DNA from 2 places in the Massilia sp. UBA6681 genome. Region 2 is predicted to be linked to the other one. Evidence: predicted binding sites of a transcription regulator. Region 2 holds the regulator's gene; the other holds the start of a gene.
What was found. Region 2 encodes FliA, which starts transcription of late flagellar genes. Its sites were predicted from a motif close to CTAAAGTTTNNNNNNNNNNNGCCGNTA; they were not measured.

Region 1: a site for FliA is predicted at 2,030-2,056, ahead of B2R83_RS11805 (flagellar protein FliT). Genes of this name have one in related genera too.

What each region holds. Positions count from the first base shown of each region.
Region 1 covers NZ_DKJX01000072.1:171-8,305, forward strand. Annotated here, with positions in the region: gene B2R83_RS11795 (hypothetical protein) at 1-338, shown strand, start outside; gene B2R83_RS11800 (HDOD domain-containing protein) at 695-1,645, shown strand; gene B2R83_RS11805 (flagellar protein FliT) at 1,697-1,978, opposite strand; gene B2R83_RS11810 (M1 family metallopeptidase) at 2,251-4,884, shown strand; gene B2R83_RS11815 (M13 family metallopeptidase) at 4,919-6,973, shown strand; gene B2R83_RS11820 (class I SAM-dependent DNA methyltransferase) at 7,040-7,657, shown strand; gene B2R83_RS11825 (CsbD family protein) at 7,730-7,906, shown strand; gene B2R83_RS11830 (AI-2E family transporter) at 8,086-8,135, opposite strand, start outside.
Region 2 covers NZ_DKJX01000052.1:97,363-105,497, reverse strand. Annotated here, with positions in the region: gene B2R83_RS08295 (EAL domain-containing protein) at 1-754, opposite strand, end outside; gene B2R83_RS08290 (M35 family metallo-endopeptidase) at 979-2,040, shown strand; gene B2R83_RS08285 (hypothetical protein) at 2,185-2,679, opposite strand; gene motD (flagellar motor protein MotD) at 2,741-3,490, opposite strand; gene B2R83_RS08275 (flagellar motor protein) at 3,498-4,241, opposite strand; gene B2R83_RS08270 (RNA polymerase sigma factor FliA) at 4,223-4,960, opposite strand; gene B2R83_RS08265 (MinD/ParA family ATP-binding protein) at 4,995-5,792, opposite strand; gene flhF (flagellar biosynthesis protein FlhF) at 5,785-7,227, opposite strand; gene B2R83_RS08255 (DUF2778 domain-containing protein) at 7,487-7,945, shown strand; gene B2R83_RS08250 (hypothetical protein) at 7,942-8,135, shown strand, end outside.

The DNA of each region.
Region 1 (8,135 bases), on a different contig from region 2:
AGCTGCTGCAGGTGGCGGCGGGCGCCGCGCCGGCTTCAAGCCTGCAAACGCCGGTGGCGCCGCAGCAGCAGGTGCACCGGCTGAAGAAGAAAAAGCCGGAGCCGCCGGCGGAAGAGGGCTCGCCCTGGCTGCTGGCGGCGCTTGGTGCCGCCGTGCTGGCGCTGCTGGCGGGGCTGGTGTTCGCCCTGCGCGCCAGGCGGACGGCAAGGCGCGCGGAAGGGCCCCGCGTCGGTCTGGGCGCGCGCGTCAAGGCGCGGCTGGGACGCAAGCCCCTGCCTGCCTCGGCGCGCGAGCCGACCCTGGACGAGGCCGCGCACAACTCGTCTACACAAGATTGAAATTCTTGCTATACTCACTCCGTGGTCGCGAGATCACGAACGGCACAGAGGCCTGGCGCAGCCACCACCGATAGCGTGGCGCGGAAAGCAGGCAGACGTTGAAGAAACGCCTGTGTCCGGAAGCGGTTCGCGTGTCAACTGAGGCAGCGAACGCCGGATGCAACCGGCAAGAGGCGACGCCAGGAGATACCTGGTGATCGCTCTCCCCGATTCCGTGGCCGAGCCTTCTGCTCGGGCACATCTCAAAGCGCCTGCGGGCGCTTTTGTCTTTTCAGGACGTCCATTCGCAGTTCATGCGTTTTGCATGGTGGGCCCTTGGGCTACAATCCCACCTGCGGCACAGACCCTGGCGGACTATGAAGAACTGGATCAATCGTTTATTGAGCGGCGCGGAACCCCAGGCGGCCGCGCCCGAGGAGCCGGGCGGCGGCACGGACCATGCCGCGACCGACGCCCTGTATTACCTCTGGCTGGCTGGCCCGGCAAGGTTCGACGCGCCGCCCGAGGCCGAGCGCCTGATCCTGGAGCAGGTGCGCACGCTGGCGCAGAACCCGGCCATCGCGGCCGAGCTGGTGCCGCGGGTCCCGGAACTGATCCCCAAGCTGCTGCGCAGCCTGCGCGACGAGAGCGTCAGCACGGGCGAGCTGGCCGGCCAGGTGGCCGAAGACGTGGTGCTGGTGGCCGAAGTGCTGCGCGAGGCCAACAGCGCCTATTATCGTCCGGTCACCCCGATCAAGACCCTGGACGCCGCCATCATGCTGCTCGGGCAGAACGGCTTGCGCATGCTGCTGGCGCGGGTCGCCTTCCGGCCCCTCATCAGGCTGCACGAGGCGGGCTTTGCCCGCCGTGCGGCGCCGCTGGTATGGAACCATTCCGAAAGATGCGCGGTGGCGGCGAGCCTGATGGCTTCGGCGGTGGCGGCCGACATCTTCGAATCCTGCCTGGCGGGGCTGATGCAGGACGTCGGGCTGATCGTCGCCTTCCGCCTTGGCGACCGCATCTGCCAGAACGGCAAGGTGCCGGCCTCCGAAGCGTTCGGGGTGGAACTGCTGGCGCGCAGCCGGCAGCTGTCGGCGGTCATCGCCAGGCATTGGGATTTCCCGGATACGGTGGCCGAGGCAATCGCCCGGGCCGGCGAACCGGATGGCCCGAACCTGGCGCAGGCGCTGGCGCAGGGGGATCACATCGCCAAGCTGCGGCTCTTGATCGATGCCGGGAAGCTGGCCGAGGACGATGCGCTCGTCACGGAGGGGCTCAACAGTTACCAGCGCCGCTGCCTGGGCAAGCTGAGCAAGCTGGAATCGTAGCCAAAAAACAAAAGGCACCCGCAGGTGCCTTCGATCGTCAATTCGTGCTGTTCAGTGCGCGCACATCGCGCGGTCCAGCTGCCCCATCCAGGGTTCGGTCACGTCGCGAATCGCGCGGTCATTGGCCATCAGCTGCTTGAGCAGGTCGATCTTGCGCTGGCGCTTGGCGCCTTCCAGTGCCGGCACGCCGCCGATCGCGGCCCCAGCGGCCACCGCCGCCTGCACGTTCAGCTTGTCGAAACCGGTCCAGTCGCCAGCCTCGGCGGCGCCCTTCATCTGGCTGCTGAGGCCAGCGAGGTTTTCGTACATCGAGAGGACGTCGTTCGAGGTCATGTTGGCACCAAGGCAATGAACGCCGGCCGGATTGCCGGGTATCTAAGGCATTTACGGATGGGCTTTCGGGAACTTTAGGGTAATTCGAGAAAAATTTCGGATTTTTTTCGAATGCCTCCGCCATTCCCCGGTTTCAGCAGTCTGGCCCCGTTTTTTGCAGTCTGTCGCAATCCGGGCGCAGGCGGCGCCGGGCTTTCCTACAGTGCGTGCTGGGTTCTTGCGCCGTCGCGCGCAGGAACCGTCACATAAAAACAGATTCGAGAGAGAGACTTATGAGAGACATGCCAGTCGCCCGGGCTCGCAAAGCCACGGCCGCGCTTGCGTTGGCCCTGGGCGCCGCCACGGCGCAGGCCGAGGCGCCGTTTTCTTTCGCGGCAACGCCGGGCAAGCTGCCGAAGGACGTGGTGCCGCTGCAGTACGACGCCCACATCGTGCCGGACGTCGCCGCCAACAGCTTCCGCGGCACCCAGACGGTCGAGATCGACGTCCTGAAGCCGACCTCGACCATCATGCTGAACGCCGAGAACATGCAGATCGATTCGGCCAGCCTGACGGGCAAGCACATCGGCAGCTTGAAACTCGACCCCATCCTCGACAAGAAGCAGCAGACCCTGCGCTTCGCGCTGTCCCAGCCGCTGGCGCCCGGCAGGTACGCGCTGGCGCTGGCCTTCCGCGGCCAGATCAACCGCGAAGGGCGCGGCCTGTTCTACGTGAACTACAAGGCGGGCGGCCAGGACAAGAAGCTGATCGCCACCACCATGGCGCCGACCGACGCCCGGCGCATGCTCCCGACCTGGGACGAACCGGCCTTCCGCGCGCGCTTCAAGCTCACCGTCGACGTGCCGGGCAATTTCAAGGCCTACTCCACCACCCCGATCGACAAGCGCGAAGACCTCGCCGGCGGGATGCAGCGCATCAGCTTCGGCAACACCCCGAAGATGCCGAGCTACCTGGTGGTGCTGGTGGCCGGCGAGCTCGAGCGCTTATCAAGCAAGCAGGATGGCGTCGACATCGGCATCGTGACGACCGAAGGCAAGCTCGGCTCGGCCACCTTTGCCCTGGGGGCCACACGCGACCTGCTGCGCTACTTCAACAACTACTTCGGCATCCCGTACCCGCTGCCCAAGCTGGACCAGATCGCGATTCCGGGCGGTTTCAACGGCGCCATGGAAAACTGGGGCGCGGTCGTCTACAACGAGCCGACCCTGCTGTACGACCCGAAGAGAAGCCCGGAGAAGGTCAAGAAGTTCACCTTCAACATCAACGCCCACGAGCTGGCGCACCAGTGGTTCGGCAACCTGGTGACCATGGCCTGGTGGGACAATCTGTGGCTCAACGAAGGCTTCGCCTCGTGGATGGCGACCAAGGCGACGCACCACTTCCACCCCGAATGGCGTCCCTACCTGGAAGGCATGGCCGAGCGCGAATACGTGATGAACCTGGACGCGCGCAAGACCACCCACCCGATCCAGACCCCGATCGAGACCGAGGAGCAGGCCGCGGCGGCTTTTGATGCCATCACCTACCTGAAGGGCGAGGCTTTCCTGCGCATGCTGGAAGCCTACCTGGGCGAATCGGCCTTCCGCAAGGGCATGCGCGCCTACATGGCGAAGCACCAGTATTCGAATACGACATCGAGCGACCTGTGGGCCGCGCTGGAAAAGGCTTCCGGCAAGCCGGTCGGGAAGCTGGCCTCGGACTGGACCCTCCAGCCGGGCTTCCCCTTGATCCGGGTCGAGCAGGCCTGCGAGGAGGGCAGGCGCAAGGTGACGCTGTCGCAGGAGCAGTACCGCCTCGACGAGCCGCCCCGTGAAAAACGCCTGTGGAACGTGCCCTTGCAGGTCGGCACCGTCAACGGCAAGGCCTGGACCACGCTGCTGTCCGGCCCCAGCACGACCATCAACCAGGGCAGCTGCGACGGCACCCTGGTGGTCGACCCGCACAGCGTCGGCTACTTCCGCGTGCAGTACGACGCGGCCAGCTTCCACGCCCTGGCCGAGCAGGCGCCGCGCCTGCCGGACAGCACGCGCCTGAAGCTGCTGTCGGACACCTGGAGCTTCGCCTCGAACGGCCGCATGGGCCTGGAGGCCTACCTCGACCTGGTGCGCAAGTACGGCGACGAGCCGCGCGTGGCGGTCTGGGACGCGATCCTGTCGAACCTGCGCACGCTCGACTCGCTGGCGCGCGGCGAGCCGGAACAGGCCCTGATCCGCCGCTTCCTGGTCGATTTCGCGCGCCCGAAGTTCGACAAGCTGGGCTGGGAAGAAAAGCCGGGGGAGACCGCCGAGGACGCCCAGCTGCGCGGCATGCTGGCCACCGCGCTGGCCCGCGCCGGCGACCGCCAGGCCATCGACGAGGGCAAGGCCAGGTTCGCGCGCTATGTGCAGGACCCGTCCTCGGTGCCGCCCTCGATGATCGACTTCGTCACCGGCACCGCCGGCCGCTATGCGGACAAGGCCACCTACGAGCTTCTTGCCGCGCGCGCCGCGAACGCCCCCACCAGCGAAGAGCGTAACCGTTTTGGCCGCGCCCTCACGGGCGCCCAGGACCCGCAGCTGGCCGCGCGTACCCTGCAGTCGCTCCTGTCGCCGCACACCCCGCCGGATCTGGTGCCTTATATTATTGGCGGGGTCGCCGGCGAGCACCTCGACCAGACCTGGAAGTTCGCCATCGCCAACCGCGACGCGCTGCTGGCCAATATGGAAGCGCTGGGCCGCAACAGCCTGTTCGCCAGCATCGTCGCTTCCTCCAGCAATCCGGTGCATGCGGAGATGATGGAAGCGTACATGCGCAAGAACTTCGGTCCGGACGGCGTTGTCGAAGCCGAACGCGTCGGCAACGGCGTGCGCATCCGCGCCGACCAGAAAGCGCGCCTGTTACCGCAGGTCCGCGCCGCCCTGCAATAAAGAGCAAACACCACTTTCACAAGAAGGGAAGCGAATGAAAACCAGCTGGACCTTGAACAAGACTGCCATCACCCTGGCGCTGTGCGGCGCATTTGCCATGGCTCCATCCTACGCCGCAGAGCAAAGCGCCGCCGCCGTGGCGCCCGCCACGCCGGCCGGCGCCGTCGTGCTGCCAGGTGACGATTTCTATGCCTACGCCAACGGCGAATGGATGGCCAGGACCGAGATCCCGGCCGACCGCGGTTCCTGGGGCTCGATGGCCGTACTGGCCGAAGACACCAATGCCCGCATCGTCAAGCTGATCGAGGACACGGCGGCCAGCAAGTCCGCCACTCCCGAGGCGCGCAAGGTGGCCGACTTCTACACCGCGTACATGAACGAGGCGGCGATCGAGTCGGCCGGCCTGGCCGCGCTCAAGCCGCGCCTGGATAGAATCGAGGCGATGGAGGACCGCGCCGCGCTCTCGCGCGTGCTGGGCGAATTCCTGCGTGCCGACGTCGACCCGCTGAACGCGACCAACTTCAACACCCCGAACCTGTTCGGCGTGTGGTTCAACCAGGGGCTGACCGACCCGTCGCGCAATGTGCCCTACCTGCTGCAGGGCGGCATCGGCCTGCCGGACCGCGCCTACTACCTCGACAACAGCCCGAAGATGGCCGAGCTGCGCACCAAGTACCAGCAGTACATCGCTGCCATGCTGAAACTGGCCGGCTACGACCGGGCCGACGAGCGTGCGGCGAACATCTTCGCGCTGGAGTCAAGACTGGCCGAGAGCCACGCTTCGCGCGAAGAGTCGGCCGACATCCAGAAGGCCAACAATACCTGGACCATGAAGGACTTCGCCGCCAAGGCGCCGGGCATGGACTGGAACGCCTTCATGAAGGGCGCGCGCCTGGCTGGCCAGGACCGCTTCATCGCCTACCACCCGGGGGCGCTCAAGGGCGCCGCCGAGCAGGTGGCCGCCACCGACCTGGGCACCTGGAAGGACTACCTGGCCTTCCACAGCCTGAACCAGTTCGCCAGCACGCTGCCGAAAGCCTATTCCGACCTGCGCTTCGAGTTCTACGGCAAGGGCCTGACCGGCTCGCCGCAGCAGTCGCCGCGCTGGAAGCGCGCCCTGGCCGCCACCAATGGCGCGATGGACGAAGCCGTCGGCAAGATGTACGTCGCCAAGTACTTCCCGGCCGAGGACAAGGCGCGCATCCTGAAGATGGTCGCCGACATCAAGACCGCCTTCGAGCGCCGCATCGACAAGCTCGACTGGATGGCGCCCTCGACCCGCACCCAGGCCAAGGAAAAGGTGCGCACCATGTACGTGGGCGTGGGCTATCCGGATGCGTGGAAGTCCTACGAGGGCCTGAAGGTCTCGCCGAACGACGCGCTGGGCAACGTGCTGCGCGCGCAGGAATTCCACTACACCCAGCAGCTCGCCAAGCTCAAGCAGAAGCCCAGGAAGACCGAGTGGGCGATGCCGCCGCAGCTGGTCAATGCCGTGAACCTGCCGCTGCAGAACGCGCTGAACTTCCCGGCCGCGATCCTGCAGCCGCCGTTCTATGATTCGAAGGCATCGGATGCGCACAACTACGGCGCGATCGGCTCGGTGATCGGCCACGAGATCAGCCACAGCTTCGACGACATGGGCGCCCAGTTCGACGCCCAAGGCCGCCTGCGCGACTGGTGGACGGAGGAAGACCTGGCCCATTTCAAGAAGGCCTCGCAGAAGCTGGTGGAGCAGTACAACGCCTATAAACCCTTCGATGACCTGGCCATCAACGGCCAGCTGACGCTGAGCGAGAACCTGTCCGACCTGGCCGGCCTGGCCGCGGCCTACGACGCCTTCAAGGCCTCGCCGAGCGGCAAGGCGGCCGGGACGGAGGCGGACCGCGCGTTCTTCACCGGTTTCGCCCAGAGCTGGCGCACCAAGATGCGCGAAGCCTCACTGCGCCGCAACGTGCTGACCGACGGCCACTCGCCGGGCCAGTACCGCACCTACACCGTACGCAACCTGGATGCCTGGTACAAGGCCTTCGACGTGCAGCCGGGACAGAAGCTGTACCTGGCGCCGGAGCAGCGCGTGCGCGTCTGGTAATGGCGTGAGCGGCGCGAACGGACGGATTCTGTTCGCTCGCGCCGCGCTCTGGCGGATAATGCTGTCATGAACGCAGACGACATCTCCCGCCGCACCCTGGCCCACTACGACCAGACCGCCGACGCCTTCTTCGCCGGCACCATCGACCACGACGTCATCCAGAACATCGATGCCTTGCTGGGCGCGATCGAGGCCCCGGCGCCCTGGACGATCCTCGACCTCGGCTGCGGCCCGGGCCGCGACCTCAAGACCTTCACCAGCCTGGGCCACAAGGCCATCGGCCTGGACGGCAGCGCCCGTTTCGCCGAGATGGCGCGCAGCTTCAGCGGCTGCGAAGTCTGGCACCAGGATTTCCTGCACCTCGACCTGCCGCCGGCCATGTTCGACGGCATCTTTGCCAATGCCTCGCTGTTCCACGTCCCCAGCGCCGAACTGCCCGGCGTGCTGGCGCAGCTCTACGGCGCCTTGAAACCGGGCGGCGTCCTGTTCAGCTCGAATCCGCGCGGCGACAACCGTGAAGGCTGGAACGGCCCGCGCTACGGCAGCTACCACGACTACGAGACTTGGGAGCACTACTTGACCGCGGCGGGTTTTACGCCACTGCATCATTACTACCGCCCAGCCGGCTTGCCGCGCGAGGAGCAGCCCTGGCTGGCCAGCGTCTGGCGAAAGCCAGTGTGTTAACTGGCGAACAGAACGCCCCGCTCATCGCGCCTATGGTGGGACCTCGCTTCACAACCGAAGAGGGTGACTGACATGAACGACGATCAAATCAAAGGCAAGGCCAAGGACATCGGCGGCAAGATCCAGGAGAAGGTCGGCGAAGCCGTCGGCAACCGCCAGGCCCAGCGCGAAGGCGTGTCCAACCAGGCCGAAGGCAAGGTGCAGGAAAAGGTGGGCGACGTGAAAGACATCGTCAAGGGCAACCGCTGAGCCTTGCCGCCACCATGAAAAAGCCGCGCACTGCGCGGCTTTTTCTTGTCCGTCCCACAGACGGGGTCAGGTCTGACATTTAGACACGGGCTGAGCAATACAACAGCCTAATGCTTGAGTTCGTGTCCGAATGTCAGACCTGACCCCCGTGGGGTTTGACCCCCGTGGGGTTCTGTGCGCTAACTTCGTTTCTGGGCCGGCCGGTCGCCCAGCACGTCCTCGATGTAGA
Region 2 (8,135 bases):
CGTGGCGCGCGCCGGAGGCCAGCGCCTCGGCGGCGCGGTCGGCCAGTTCGCGGCAGGGAATCAGCTCTTCGAGCGCGGGTTTCCGCTCCAGCAGCAGGCTGTCGGGCACGCCCAGCAGGTCGGCCATGGTGCGGTTCATCGAGCGCACGCGCAGTTCGGCGTCCACCACCACCAGGCCGGCCGGCATGCCGTCGATGACCTGCTCCAGGTAGTTCTGATTCTGCAGGCTGCTGCGCTGGCTGGCATGGGTATAGGTGTCGAGCGCCAGGCCCATGTCGAAGCAGACGATCTTCAGCACCGCTTCCAGGGCGGCGCGGAAGCGTTCCGGCTGCCCGCGCAGGCGGCGCCACAGCAGGCCGGACAGCTCCGACAGGTATTTGCGGTAGGCCCCGATGTACCACTTCGGATCGAGCCCGATCTGCTGGTGGGTCGCGCCCACGCGCAGGCGCTCGCGCATGTATTCCTCGCCATACTCGCCGGCCGTCAGGCTGCTGAAGTAGGCGGCCTGCACGTGCCGCAGGCGCGCCTCGGCGCCGTCGCCCAGCATGCCGCGCAGCTTCGGGAAGGACATCAGGTGCGCGTAGAAGCGGTCCGAGAAGGCGTCACGATGGGACTCGAGCAGCGCGTGCACGTCGCGCAGGGCCTCGATGTCGGGCTCGTCCAGTTCCAGGTAGGCCTTGCGCGCCGCGACTTCCTCGCAGTCGAGCCCGATCTCGCGGGCGAGCTCGTCAACAAGGTCATGCAGGGCGTTCATGGCTTAGAAAGGAGAAATATTTACGGGAGGATAGTTTGATTGCATCATAGCAATGGCTCTGTCCCGAATCGAGCAAATAATCACAGATAATCACATCTGTTGTTAATAGGCCATACTCACGGTGTGGTTTTGTTGCCCGCGGTAAATATACGCTTGGGATTGCTCAAGATGCGGTCGCGCCGGCGGCGCACAGTAGGTTCAATCCCAACTGCAAGGAGCCCGCCATGCGCCACTCAATCCTGCCGCGCCCGCTGCTGTCCTTGACGCTGGCCCTGTCCGCCCTGCCCGCGCTGGCGCAGGACGTCAACGTCAGCGTCCAGCCCGTGCGTGAAAAATTCGCCCGCAGCGACGAGGTGCTGGTGCGCGTCACCCTGCAGAACAACAGCGCCACGCCGCAGTTCCTGCTCAAGTGGCACACCCCGGTGGCGGGCGTGCAGGCGCCGCTGTTCGAGGTGCTGCGCGACGGCCAGCCAGTACGCTACCTCGGCATCAAGGCCAAGCGCCCGGCCCCCGGCCCGGACGACTACCTGCGGCTGGAACCCGGCGCCACGCTCACCAGCACGGTCGAGCTGTCGGCGCTGTACGAGATGAGCGTCACCGGCCCCTACCAGCTGCGCTACCGCACCGCCTCGAGCGGCCTGTTCGCCGCCTCCGGAATGCGCCCGGTGCCGGGTGCGCTGGCGTCCAGCCAGGTCGGGATCTGGATCGACGGGCGCCTGCCGCGCGGGGCCAGGCCGCCGGCCAAGCAGGCCGTCGCCGGCGCCGCCTCGCTGGAATTCAGCAAGTGCTCGAACGCCCAGCAGGAGCAGCTGGCGGCGGCCGTGGACGCCGGCAAGGCGATGACGGTCGACGCCCACAACTACCTGGCGGCGGGCGCCGGGGGCGCGCAGTACGGCGCCCGCTACGGCACCTGGTTCGGCGCCCTGGATGCCGGCCGCGCCGCCACCGTGAACACCAATTTCACGGCGATCCGCGACGCCTTCGAGACCAAGCCCCTGAAGATCGACTGCGGCTGCAACGAAAACTATTTCGCCTACGTGTATCCGGCCCAGCCCTACGCGATCTATGTCTGCAAGGCGTTCTGGACCGCGTCCCTGACCGGCACCGACTCGCGCGGCGGCACCCTGCTGCACGAGCTGAGCCACTTCGACGTGGTCGCCGCCACCGACGACCACGTATACGGCCAGCAGGGAGCGGCCGAGCTGGCCAGGACCAATCCGGCGCATGCGGTCAACAACGCCGATTCGCACGAGTATTTCGGCGAGAACACCCCGGCGCTGGACTGATGTAGGGTGGGCGGGTCTTCCCGCCCACGCGGTGATAGTTGGAGGATAAAAGACGCGTTACGATGATCTCGCCGCTGGTTGACCGCGTGGGCGGGGGACCCGCCCACCCTACAACACCGAAGGGCCGGCAACGCCGGCCCGTTTTCATTGGCTGAAACTGAACTTCACCGGCGCGGCCGGACTGTGTTTTACCGCGTCGAGCTGCGTGAGATTCGCCAGCCACGGCCCGTCGTAACGGATCTCGTAGCCCTGCTTCCCTTTCCTGAAAGCGTAGGACGGCGTGATGTCGATGGTGTTCATGTGCATGCTGTGCGGCGCCACTTCCTGCCAGTCGCTGGCCGTGAGCGCGCCGCGCTTGACCATCATGCCCACATAGTCGAGCGGCCGGTCCCTGGCGTCGCGCAGCTCGAAGCGGCGGCCGGTGATCTCGTCGCCGGCGGCGATTTCGCGCGGGATGTAGATCGCGGTGTCGCCGCGGTTCTCGACCAGCAGGCGCACCCGTACCGTACCGCCGCCGGTTTCGACCTCGAGCTGGTGGCGCACCTGCTCTTCCTTCTCCTGCGCGCCGACGACGCCGGCTGCGCTCACCAGGCCTCCGAGGACCAGCAGGGCCGGCGGCAAAAAGCGTGTGACATGCATTCTTTCTCCTTGAAATATTATTTCAAAAGAACTGCAGAAACGTACTTTTATTTCATGCCTACTATACACCCGCCGGCAGCGGTTCCGGCACCGACGCCAGGATCATCACCGCCACGCGCCGGTTGCGCGCCTGGTTGGCGGGCGTGTCGTTCGGCGCCACCGGGCGCGTCGCGCCATGGCCGATGGCCGACAGGCGCACATCCTGCACGCCGCTCTCGATGAACAGGCGCACCACGCTGGCCGCGCGCACCGCCGACAGTTCCCAGTTGGAGGCGAAGCGCTCGTTGGTGATCGGCAGGTTGTCAGTATGGCCCTCGACCTCGATGCGCTGCGGCGCATCCTTGAGCAGGCCCGCCACCGCGCCCAGCACCTCGCGCGCCTCCTGCTGCAGGGTCGCCTCGCCTTGCGCGAACAGCACGCTCGCATTGAGTTCGATGCCGATGCCGCGCGCGTTCTGCGTCACCCGCACCTGGCCCGATTTCACCAGCGGCATCAGGGTGGCCGTGAGGTCTTTCGCCAGGATTTCCATGCGCTCGCGCTCGCGCCGCGCGGCTTCCTGGCGCTTGCGGTTGACGATGTGCGACAGCGGCAGCACCGGCTCGACGCTGGTGTGCGCCTGCGGCGCCACGCTGCGCCCGCCGAAGGCGTCGCCCAGGGCTTCGGACAGCACCGCGTATTTTCCCTCGTTGACGATCGAGATCGCGTACATGACGACGAAGAAGGCGAACAGCAGCGTGATGAAATCGGCATAGGAGATCAGCCAGCGCTCGTGGTTTTCCTGGGCCCCATCGTCGTAGCGTTTGCGCGCCATGATCCGGTCAGTGGCGCGTTAGCAGGCTCGCCACCCGTTCGTCGACCACGCGGGTGTGGTCGCCGGTGGCGAGGTCGTGGAAGACTTCGGCGAGGATCTCGTACTGGGCCACCTTGTCGCTGACGATGGCCTTCAGTTTATTCCCGACCGGGTAGAAGAACAGGTTGGCCAGTCCCACGCCGTACACGGTGGAGACGAAGGCCACCGCGATGCCGGACCCCAGGCGCGCCGGATCGGACAGGTTTTCCATCACGTGGATCAGGCCCAGCACCGCGCCCAGGATACCGATGGTGGGCGCATAGCCGGCCGCCGACTCCCAGATGCGCGCCGCCTGGCGCTGCGAGAATTCGTAGGCGTTGATCTCGTTCTCGAGCAGGCTGCGGATCTTCTCGGGCTGGATGCCGTCGACCACCAGGCGCAGGCCCTTCTGGATGAATTTATCCTTGGTGCCCATGTACTGCTCGAGCGAGAGCAGGCCGTCGCGCCGCGCGGAGAGGCTCCACAGCGCGATCTCGCGCGACAGCAGCTCACGGTTCGATTTAGGCGGGAAAAACACCCAGCGCAGCATGCGCAGGCCCAGCATGAAGCTGCGCCGCTCGCTCTGCAGCAGGGTGGCGCCGAAGGTGCCGATCACCACGATGGCGAAGGCGGACGGATGGATCAGCGACGCGAACTTGCCGCCGTCCAGCGTATGACCGATGAAGATGCCCGCGATCGCGAGCACCAGGCCGGCTACGCTGGCCCAGTCCACAATTGCTCCCGCAGCGCCGCGCGCAGACGCGACACGGCCTGGGTGTGCAGCTGCGACACCCGCGACTCGCTCACGCCCATGACGGCGCCGATTTCCTTCAGGTTGAGTTCTTCCTCGTAGTAGAGCCCCATCAGCATCTTCTCGCGCGGCGGCAAGGCGTCGATGGCGTCGATCACGGCCTGGCGGAAGCCCGTATCGAGCAGGCTGCGCAGCGGATCGCTGTCGTCCACCGCATAGCGGTCGAGGAAGCTGTCGCTGCCGCCGTCCTCGCCCTGGTCGTGGAAGTCTTCGTAGTAGAGCAGCTGGTGGCCGCCGCCGTCGCCCAGCATCTCCTGGTAGTCGGCAAGCGACATCTTGAGCGACTTGGCGATCTCGGATTCGCTGGCCGGACGGCCCAGGCGCTGCTGCAGCGCCTCCATCGCGGCTTCCACCTTGCGCATGTTCTGGCGCGTACTGCGCGGCATCCAGTCGCTGTTGCGCAGCTCGTCGAGCATGGCGCCGCGGATGCGCAGCACCGCATAGGTCTCGAACTGGGCGCCGTGGTTGTCTTCGTAGCGGTTGATCGCGTCGAGCAGGCCCATCATGCCGGCCTGCACCAGGTCATCGACTTCCACCGAAGGCGGCAGCTTGGCCTTCATGTGGTGGGCAAGACGCTTCACCAACGGCATGTGCTCCGTCAGCAAATGGTTCTTGTCCGCTTTCCCTTTGACCGTGTACATGCGTTCTGCTTTTCTCTTCCGCTATCTTTGTTCTTCATCCCCTGCCCATGCCAGGCATCGCGTGCAACGCGAACTTGCCTGCCAGGCGACGGAAGGCGACCGAGGCCCCCGCCAGCGGGAAGGCATCGACCACCGCCCGGCCCAGGCGCGCGGCCCGGTGCAGGTACTCGTCGGCCGGCACCGAACCCATCGAGCGCAGGTTGACCGCCAGGTAGCGTGTTGCCGCAGCTGACATATTATCGTATACCACCTTGGCCTCCGCCTCTGTCGCGCCGGTCACCAGGATGCCGAAGGGACGGCGGCCCAGTTGCTGCGCCAGGCGCTTGATCAGCGCATAGGCATTCGTGATCGACGCGGCGCTGGTAGAGACCTGCACCACGATCTCCGAGCTCGCCATCAGCGGCAGCGGGAATTCGCCGCTTGGCCCCAGTTCGCCGTCGACCATCACGATGCCGGCCTGCCCCACCAGCACGTCGAAGGTCTTGGCCAGGCGGCGCGCGTCATTGCTGCCGTGCGGACGGCCGAGCGATGCCACCGAAAAGCCCTGCGGCACCGCGTGCAGCACCTGGTTCAGGCCATACTCCTGGCGCGCCACGGCGGCCAGGCTGGCGGCCCGGTTCAGGCCCAGGCGGCGCGCCACGCCGTAGTCGCGTTCGCAGGCGTCGACGATCAGGACCTCGTTCCCCAGCTGGGCCAGCGAGGCGCCCAGGTTGACCAGCATGGCGCCCTTGTCGTCTTCGGGCGTGGCGGACAGAAAAGTGACGATGCGCGGGCGCGGGCCCTGCAGCATCCGGCGCAGGCCTTCGGCCTGGTCGAAATCGAAACTAGCCAAGGTGCACCTCGCGCAGCGAACGGTCCTGGCCGGCGGCGGCCATCATCAGCGGCAGGTCGGCGTCGCCGAACTGGCTTGCCGCGTTGCGGTTGTTGCGGAAGGCGCGGTCGATCAGCATGGCGCGGTCGGCCAGGTGCAGGTCTTCCGGCACGCGCTGGCCGTTCGAGATGTAGTGCAGGTTGAGCTTCTGGCGGATCACGACGTCGAGCACGTTGCCAATCGAGGCGGCTTCGTCCAGCTTGGTCATGATGCAGCCGGCCAGGCCCGAGCCCTGGTAGGCGCGCACCACTTCGTTCAGGGTCTCGCCGGTCGAGGTCGCGTTCAGGCACAGCAGGCGCTTCACGTCGGCGCCGGATTCGGAGAGCATGGCCACCTGTTCGGTCACCATCTGGTCGCGCTGCGACATGCCGATGGTGTCGATCAGGACGGTGTGCTTGTTCTTGAGTTCTTTCAGGGCGATGCGCAGGTCGGCCTCGTCCTTCACCGAGTGCACCATCACGCCGAGGATCTTGCCGTAGATGCGCAGCTGCTCGTGGCCGCCGATACGGTAGGCGTCGGTGGTGATCAGGGCCAGCTTGTCAGGTCCGTGGCGCATCACGCAGCGCGCTGCCAGCTTGGCGGTGGTGGTGGTCTTGCCGACGCCGGTCGGGCCAACCAGGGCAAACACGCCGCCGCGGTTCAAGAGATCGTCTTCGTTGGCGATGGTGGTGAGGTTGCGCGCCAGGACGGTCTTGATCCAGCGGAGGGCTTCGGCCACATCTTTCGTCGCCGGCATCTTGTCGATCAGGTAGCGCGCCAGGGTGGCCGAGAAGCCGGCAGCCAGCATCTCGCGCAGCACGGCGGCCTTCTGCGGCTCGCGCTGTTGCGTCGCGTTCCAGGACAGTTCGGCCAGCTGGGTTTCCATCAGGCCGCGCATGGCGCGGATCTCGTTCATCATGCCGCTCATTTCGTGAGCAGCCGATTCCTTGGCCTGGGCGATGGCGGCGCTCATCATCTGGGTCATGGCGGCCATGTCGATGCCCGGCTCCGGGCTCGGGGCGCGACGGTTGACGTAGGTCGGCGGGATTTCCGGTTCGATGGCAGGCGCTGCGCGGCGTTCCACATAAGCTTGGCCGGCGAACGGGTCCAGCTTCGGCGCAGCGGCGCGTGGCGCAGGCTGGCGCGGTTCCGGGGCGGCGGGCGCGAAGGCGGCCGGGGCGCGGCTGAAGACGGGTTCCGGGTCGAAATCGTTGTCGAAGGCCTGGAAGCTCGGCGCCTGCGGCTCGTCGATGGCTGGGGAAGCCAATGCGGCGACGTCGTCGTTGTCGAGTGCGAGGATCTCGACCACGCCGTCCACCGGGCGGTTGGAAAGGATGACCGCGTCAGGGCCGAGCGCCTCGCGCACCTTGCGCAAGGCGTCACGGGAAGTAGCCGCTGTAAATTTCTTCACGTTCATCGTTTCTCTCCGCACTTCAACTGTACTGTTCTATGTCTGATTGATGGGCGCAATCGCCCTTACATAGCCCACATTATTGGCGATGCCATGAGGAAACCATCGAGGGAAAAGGGAGGGAAACCAGGCTTATTTCCCCACGGTCGTCGCTTCCTGCGCCAACCGGGGAAGCAAACGAAGGGAAATTGTGGCATCACAGCGACCGTATTCGGCGCTTGCCTATGCTCGACAAGCTGGAGCAAACCTCCCGGGAGAAACGCACATGCTTCGCTGCTCGTTTGAACTCAATGGTAAACCGATGAGCATGGTTAACGTGTATGCAACACAGTTTCCAGCGTTCTCGGGCTTAGGAGCCCATGCAAATCGCCGGGAATTTGCCTGCCATGCAGGCGTTGGGCCGATTCCCCCTGGTCTCTACTACATAATCGATCGCCAATCGGGTGGCATGCTGGGTCCCTTGCGCGACCTCTTCAGTAACAAATCGGACTGGTTTGCCCTCTATGCCGCTGACGGAAAAATTGACGATGAAACTTTCTGCAATAAAGTAAAGCGAGGCAGTTTTCGGCTTCACCCGAAGGGAAGCCTGGGTATCAGCCAGGGTTGCATTACTATCGACAGCCGTGCTGATTTCAACATCTTGCGCGCCCGCCTGAAGGCAAGCAGTCAGATCGCCATTCCTGGCAGCGCCTTGATGGCTTACGGCCAAATAACAGTCAAGTGAAACCGACTACCACACGCTTCATGCTTGGCACCTGGGTTCTGGCCGGCACCGCCGCCCTAGGGCATTTTTGGCTCGCGCGTCCCGACCTTGGCCCGCAGCTGCCGCCAGCAGTGTCGCTCTGGCTGATCGAGCTTTACAGCTCGACCAACGGAGAAGAACTACGGGATCTCGAAACCTTGCTCGCACTCAG